3 regions of the Halomonas sp. A29 genome follow, and region 1 is predicted to be linked to each of the others. Evidence: predicted binding sites of a transcription regulator. Region 1 holds the regulator's gene; each other region holds the start of a gene.
What was found. The regulator sigma-54, encoded in region 1, starts transcription at its own class of promoters, with help from an activator protein. The targets are predictions, from matches to a motif close to TGGCACNNNNNTTGCTNT.
Positions count from the first base shown of each region.

Region 2: the regulator sigma-54 is predicted to act here: its motif matches at 1,200-1,217, upstream of glnL (nitrogen regulation protein NR(II)).
Region 3: the regulator sigma-54 is predicted to act here: its motif matches at 1,240-1,257, upstream of SPH52_RS16710 (ANTAR domain-containing response regulator).

Region 1 is NZ_JAXQPR010000005.1:244,862-247,099, forward strand. Features, by position in the region: gene lptB (LPS export ABC transporter ATP-binding protein) at 1-203, shown strand, start outside; gene SPH52_RS11555 (RNA polymerase factor sigma-54) at 362-1,783, shown strand; gene hpf (ribosome hibernation-promoting factor, HPF/YfiA family) at 1,892-2,200, shown strand; gene ptsN (PTS IIA-like nitrogen regulatory protein PtsN) at 2,207-2,238, shown strand, end outside.
Region 2 is NZ_JAXQPR010000015.1:59,578-61,815, reverse strand. Features, by position in the region: gene glnA (glutamate--ammonia ligase) at 1-258, shown strand, start outside; gene SPH52_RS21170 (DUF4124 domain-containing protein) at 445-987, shown strand; gene glnL (nitrogen regulation protein NR(II)) at 1,340-2,238, shown strand, end outside.
Region 3 is NZ_JAXQPR010000008.1:124,647-126,884, reverse strand. Features, by position in the region: gene SPH52_RS16715 (molybdopterin-dependent oxidoreductase) at 1-875, opposite strand, end outside; gene SPH52_RS16710 (ANTAR domain-containing response regulator) at 1,299-1,931, shown strand; gene SPH52_RS16705 (CmpA/NrtA family ABC transporter substrate-binding protein) at 1,928-2,238, shown strand, end outside.

The DNA.
Region 1 (2,238 bases):
AGATCAAGGGCATCATCCGCCAGCTCAAGGCGCGCGACATCGGCGTGCTGATCACCGACCACAATGTCCGCGAAACCCTCGACATCTGTGACTCGGCCTATATCGTCGGCGATGGCCAGATCATTGCTGAAGGCGACGCCGAGGCCATCCTGGCCAACAAGCGGGTGCGGGAAGTCTACCTTGGCGAGGATTTCCGCCTATAACGCAATCTTGCACATTAAGCAAGTAATTGATCTTTGTTTAAAACATTCTAATCAGGCATAAATATTGCCGCTGGCATGCATATTGCAATCAATTCTCTTGCATGTCACTGCCTACCGGTCTAGGGTAGAGTTTTCCGGCAGATGAGCCCGTTATCCTCATGGCCATGAAAGCATCCTTGCAACTGCGTGTCGGCACCCAGCTGACCATGACCCCCCAACTGCAGCAGGCCATTGCCCTTCTGCAGCTGTCCACCCTCGATCTACGTCAGGAGATCCAGCAGGCACTGGAATCCAACCCCATGCTGGAGCTTGACGACGACTTCGGTGAACAGGCCGTCAGCGAAACCCAGAGCGATGACTGGGCCAGTGAAATCCCCAGCGAGCTCTCCACCGACAGCGACTGGACGGATACCTACCCCGATCATGGCACGAGCTCCGGCGGCGCTACCGGTGAAGGACCGGACTTCGAGCGCCAGGCTTCGGGGCAGACGCTGGCCGGCCACCTGATCTGGCAATTGGCGATGACCGACCTGAGCGATCGCCAACACATTATCGCCGAGAGTCTAATCGACGCCGTCGATGGTGCCGGTTATCTGTCGCAAACGCTGGAAGAGATCCGCGACGGCCTGCGCCAGCAAGGCCTCGAAGGCCTGCCCACCCGGGAGGTCGAGCAGGTCCTGCTACGCCTGCAACAGTTCGAGCCTACCGGCGTGTTCGCCCGCGACCTGCGCGAGTGCCTGATGCTGCAATTGGCCGCGCTGCCCGACGACACACCGCTGCTCCCCCAGACCCGACGCCTGGTACGCCAGTTCCTCGAGGCATTGGCCTCCGATGATCGCCGTCTCCTCAAGCGTCGCCTGGGGCTGGACGACGATGCCCTGGATGAGGTCATCGCCCTGGTTCGCTCGCTGGACCCCCGCCCTGGCAGCGCCTATGCCGAAGTGAGCAGCAGCTACGTCACTCCGGACCTGGTTGCCTACCACGACGAAGCGGGCTGGCGCGTGGAACTCAACGCCGAGGCCTTGCCCCGGCTACGTATCCAGCCCGACTATGTCGCACTCGTACGACGCGCCGACAAGAGCCAGGACAACCAGTTCCTCAAGGATCACCTGCAGGAGGCGCGCTGGCTGATGAAGAGCCTCGCCAGCCGCAACGACACCCTGCTGCGCGTGGGACGGGAGATCATGGCACGCCAGATCGACTTTCTCGAGCAGGGCGAAGAGGCCATGAAGCCCTTGGTGCTGGCCGATATCGCCCAGACCGTCGAGATGCACGAATCGACCATTTCACGGGTGACTACACAGAAATTCATCCACACGCCGCGTGGCGTATTCGAGCTGAAGTACTTCTTCTCCAGCCACGTCGGTGGCAATGGTGAGGGGGACGCCCACTCCAGTACGGCGATACGCGCCCGTATCCGCAAACTGATCGCCGACGAGCCGCCTCGCAAGCCGCTTTCCGACAGCCGCCTGGTGGATCTGCTGGCCGAGAGCGGCATCGAGGTGGCACGCCGCACGGTAGCGAAGTATCGTGAAGCGCTGGGAATTCCTTCCTCGAGCGAGCGCAAGCGTTTTCGCTGATGTCTCGACACAATGTTGACGCGGGGCAATCACGACTCCCGAGGGGGTTTGCAGGGCAGTAAAAAGGGTTACAATCGAGCCACCACCCGAAGGACGAAGGAGCTTGTCATGCAAGTCAACATCACCGGCCATCATGTTGAACTGACCGATCCACTGCGTGACTACGTGAGCGAAAAGCTTAGCCGCGTCCAGCGCCATTACGACAACATCACCAACGTGCAAGTGACGCTCTCCATCGAGAAGGAGCGTCAACAGGCTGCCTGCACGCTGCACGCCGCCGGCGCCGACCTTCATGCCGAAGCCTCTGATTCTGACATGTACGCCGCTATCGATGCGCTGACTGACAAGCTCGACCGTCAACTGGTCAAACACAAGGAAAAGGCCCAGGCGCGCGCTCAGGGCGCCGGCATTCGCTGAGCTGCCATGACACTGGAAACCATACTGCCCCCTGAACG
Region 2 (2,238 bases), on a different contig from region 1:
AACAAGATCCACCCCGGCGATGCCATGGACAAGAACCTCTATGACCTGCCGCCGGAAGAGGGCAAGCTGGTTCCGACCGTCGCCAACAGTCTGGATCAGGCCCTCGAGGCGCTGGACGCTGACCGTGCCTTCCTCACCGAAGGCGGTGTGTTCACCGACGACATGATCGATGCCTACATCGAACTCAAGATGGAAGACGTCGAGCGTATTCGCATGACGACGCACCCGATCGAGTTCGACATGTACTACAGCTGCTGATATCGCAGTCTGGACGGCTGGACGAGGCTTGCCTCGCCAGCCGGCACCGCCAAGGGGCTCCGCATCGCGGCGCCCCTTTTTTGTCGTACACTGAGTTGCGAAAGGTTGCGGAGAAACACGTTTTTATTGGCGTATTGGCCGGCCGACAGCGGTGCTGTGTGAGTCGCCGTCGCAGGGAGAGTCCTCATGGTCAAGGCGATCGCGCTGTGTCTGCTGGGCCTGGTGGTGACGCATACGGCGTTGGCCACGACGATCTATCGCACTACCGATGCGCAAGGGAACGTGATCTTCACCGACGACCCCAATCGCGGTGGCGAACCGGTCGAGCTGGCGCCATTGACCGTGATTCCGTCGCAGGTCGAGGGGCGACAGTCCGAGCCGCCACGCGTCGAGGGCGTTGCCCCGCGCATGGGCGAGGCGCCAGGCCAGCCCTTCATGCCCTACGATACCTTTCGCATCCGCTCGCCGGAGCATGGGGCCGACCTTCCTGCCAGCTATGCCGGCAATCTGCAGGTGGAGCTGGCCATCGAGCCGGAACTGCGCCCCGATCACAGCGTGCGGCTGCTGGTTGATGGCCGGGTGAGCCAGACCCCCATGCACACCCGTGCCTTCATGCTCAACGACCTCGGCCGTGGCGAATACGTACTCCAGGCAGAGCTGCTCGATGCCCGAGGACAGGTGCGCCACCGCAGCCCGCCGGTTTCTCTCTACGTGCAAAGAGTCAATTGATGCTGCCTCAGAGTGTCGCCTGATCGTCAGGCGCTCTGCCCCAATCTGATGACTGCGCCCTCTCCTGGCTCATCAATCGTGGACTGCGATGCACCAAGGCGGGAGAGGTTGGTGCTCACTGGCATGGCAGTTTGTCTATTGATGCACCATCATAGTGCATGATGGTCCGCTACATTCGCCCTGAAACGGCGCCATGCTGCGTCAGGGTGGGTTGGCGCGCTTCTTGCTTGGTATGTTCAGTCTTTGAACGTGGCCGGCTTCGGGACGCTGGTTGTGGCGGTCCCTACCGATGCGCCATGACGATGCACATGCTGCTCCACGCACTCCCGCATTTGCCAAGGGAAGGTCGTAAATGTATCGACGCCTGATGGAACACCTCACCACGGCGGTGCTGCTGCTGGACGAAGAGCTGCGGCTGAGCTGGATGAACCCGGCGGCCGAAGCCTTGCTGGCGGTCAGCCTGGGTCGGGTAAGGGGGCTTTGCCTGCCGACGCTGCTGGCCGAGGACGATGGCATGGGCGAGGTGCTGGCCAAGGCTCGCGACGACCAGCATCCCTTCACCCAGCGCGAGATGAGGCTGGCGCTGCTCAGCGGTACCGTCGTCACGGTCGACTATACGGTGACGCCGCTGTCGACCTCGGAGCTGCTGGTGGAGATGGAGCCCCGCGACCGCCTGCTGCGGATCTCACGCGAGGAGGCCTTGCTCAACCGTCAGGAGGCGATCAAGGTGCTGTCGCGCGGCCTGGCCCATGAGGTCAAGAACCCGCTAGGCGGGATTCGTGGCGCCGCGCAGCTGCTGGAGCGCGATCTCGACGACCCCTCCCTGCAGGAGTTCACCCGTATCATCGTCGAGGAGGTCGACCGCCTGCGTGACCTGGTCGACAGCATGCTGGGGCCGAACAAGCTGGTGCGTCACGAGCCGCTCAATGTTCACAAGGTACTGGAACGTGTACGCACGCTGCTGATGGCCGAGACCCCGGCGGTAAGCATCGAGCGTGACTACGATCCCAGCCTGCCGGATTTCCCCGGCGACGAAGCCCAGATGATTCAGGCAGTGCTCAACGTAGCGCGCAACGCCATTGAGGCGATGACCGAGGCGGGCACCGAAGCCCCGAGCCTGCTGTTGCGCACCCGGGCGCGCCGCCAGTTCACCCTGGGAGCGGAGCGTCATCGCCTGGTTTGTGAAGTGGCCATGATCGACAACGGCCCCGGCGTCCCCGAGAGCCTTCAGGAAACCCTTTTCTATCCCAT
Region 3 (2,238 bases), on a different contig from region 1:
CCCTGGGAGAACAGCGTGACCACGTGCAGGTGGCTGGCGAACCAGTAGAAGAAGGTTTCCAGGCGCTCGGAATCGACGTCGCAGTCCGCGGCAATGGCCTCCACGCTGGCATCCTGCTCCCGCGCCGCGGCGAGTGCTTCCTCGAAGCCCTGGGTATGGGCTTCCAGGTAGACCCGGTCGAGCTTGTTGCGCTTGGCCATCCACGCCAGCAGCCCGGTGAACAGGCGGGCGTCGCTACCCGGCTTCAGTCCCAGATAGAGGTCGGCGATCTCGCAGGTATCGGTGACCCGTGGGTCGATCACCACCACCCGCAGCAGCGGGTTGCGCTGCTTGGCCACCTTCAGGCGCTGGTAGAGCACCGGATGGTTCCAGGCCAGGTTGGAACCCACCAGCACCACCAGCTCGGCCTCTTCCAGGTCCTCGTAGCTGCACGGCACGGCATCGGCGCCGAAGGCACGCTTGTGGGCGGCCACCGCCGAGGCCATGCACAGCCGCGAATTGGTATCCAGGTGCGGCGTGCCGAGAAAGCCCTTGAACAGCTTGTTGGCGACGTAATAGTCCTCGGTCAGCAGCTGCCCGGAAAGGTAAGCGGCGACCGCCTGGCGGCCACGGGTGGCCTGCACCGCCGTGAGCCGTTCGGCCACCGTGGCCAGCGCTGTTTCCCAGTCGACCTCGACGCCGTCGACGCGGGGCTGGGACAAGCGGCCATGGCTGCCCAGCGTCTCGTGCAGGGCCGAGCCCTTCACGCACAGCCGTCCGAAGTTGGCCGGGTGCTCCGGGTCGCCCTGCACGTCGACGATCTCGCCGTTTTCGACGCTGGCCAGCACGCCACAGCCGACGCCGCAGTATGGGCAAGTGGTTCGGGCCTCACGCATGGCGAATCTCCTGTCTTGACGCGAAACGACAACGCCCGCCAACGGCCGTCCCCACAAGGGGGTGGCGGTTGGCGGGCGTCGTTGCCGCTCGGGGCGCTGAACATTGCGCCCCATTGAATTTACCTGATTCATATCAAGCAGAAAGCATGCCATGTGGCGAATAATCGGCGCGTTTCAGCCAGATGCATTTTCCTCCGTTGCACCTCAGGCGTCCTCATTATGCGGCAGCGCACCATGCACCGGCACGGCCGACGGCTGAATGCACCAGACTGGTGCTGGAGAGGCGATTTCCATGCTGCGCCGCATCAATCACACTCGCGGCAGGCACTTGCCGCAGGGTGGAAGTCGCCTGGGAAGCCGCAATTGGAATGCTTCTTGCTAGAAAGTTGGTAGACGCCTTAGCCAGGAATGAGCGACGCCACCATGCCATCCCCCTTGAACATATTGCTGGTTGACGACGAGGTGGTACGTGCCGCCATGGTCGAGGAGGCATTGATGGCCGAAGGGCACCGGGTCATCTGCCGGCTCTCGAGCCCGGCCAGCCTCAACGAGATGGTCGAGCGCCACCAGCCCGACGTGGTGATCATCGACATGGAGAGCCCCGACCGCGACACCCTCGAGAGCATGGCCCTGCTCAACCGCGAGAACCCGCGCCCGGTGGTGTTCTTTGCCGACCAGCACGACTCCGACATGCTGCAGGCCGCGCTCAAGGCCGGCGTCAGCGCCTATGTGGTGGACGGCCTGGTCCCCGAGCGGGTCGAAGCCATCGTCGAGGTGGCCATCGCCCGCTTCGACGCCTTCCAGAGCATGCGCCAGGAGCTCGACAAGGCGCGCAACCAACTGACCGAGCGCAAGCGCATCGAGCGGGCCAAGGGCCTGCTGATGAAGCACCAGGACTGCGACGAGGAGCAGGCCTACCGCATGCTGCGCAAGCTGGCCATGGACCGCGGCCAACGCATCGCCGAAGTGGCAGACAACGTCATCGACATTCTCGACCGCTTGAACCCGATTTCGCCCCCAGGGCGAGCCGCCGACAAACGGGGATCCCGCTCATGAGCCGCCCGCAACACCACGCCACCTCGCCGGAACTCGAGCGCATCACCCTCGGGTTCGTCCCACTGATCGATGCCGCCCTGCTGATCGTCGCCCGCGAACGGGGCTGCTTTGCCGCCCAGGGGCTCGACGTCAGCCTGTCGCGGGAGAACGCCTGGGCCACCCTGCGCGACAAGGTCGCCGCCGGCCTGCTCGATGGCGCCCAGATGCTCGCCCCCATGCCGCTGGCCATGAGCATGGGGCTGGGCCGCGCGCCCTGCGATACCCTGGCCCCGCTGCTGCTCAGCCGCAACGGCAATACCGTGACGCT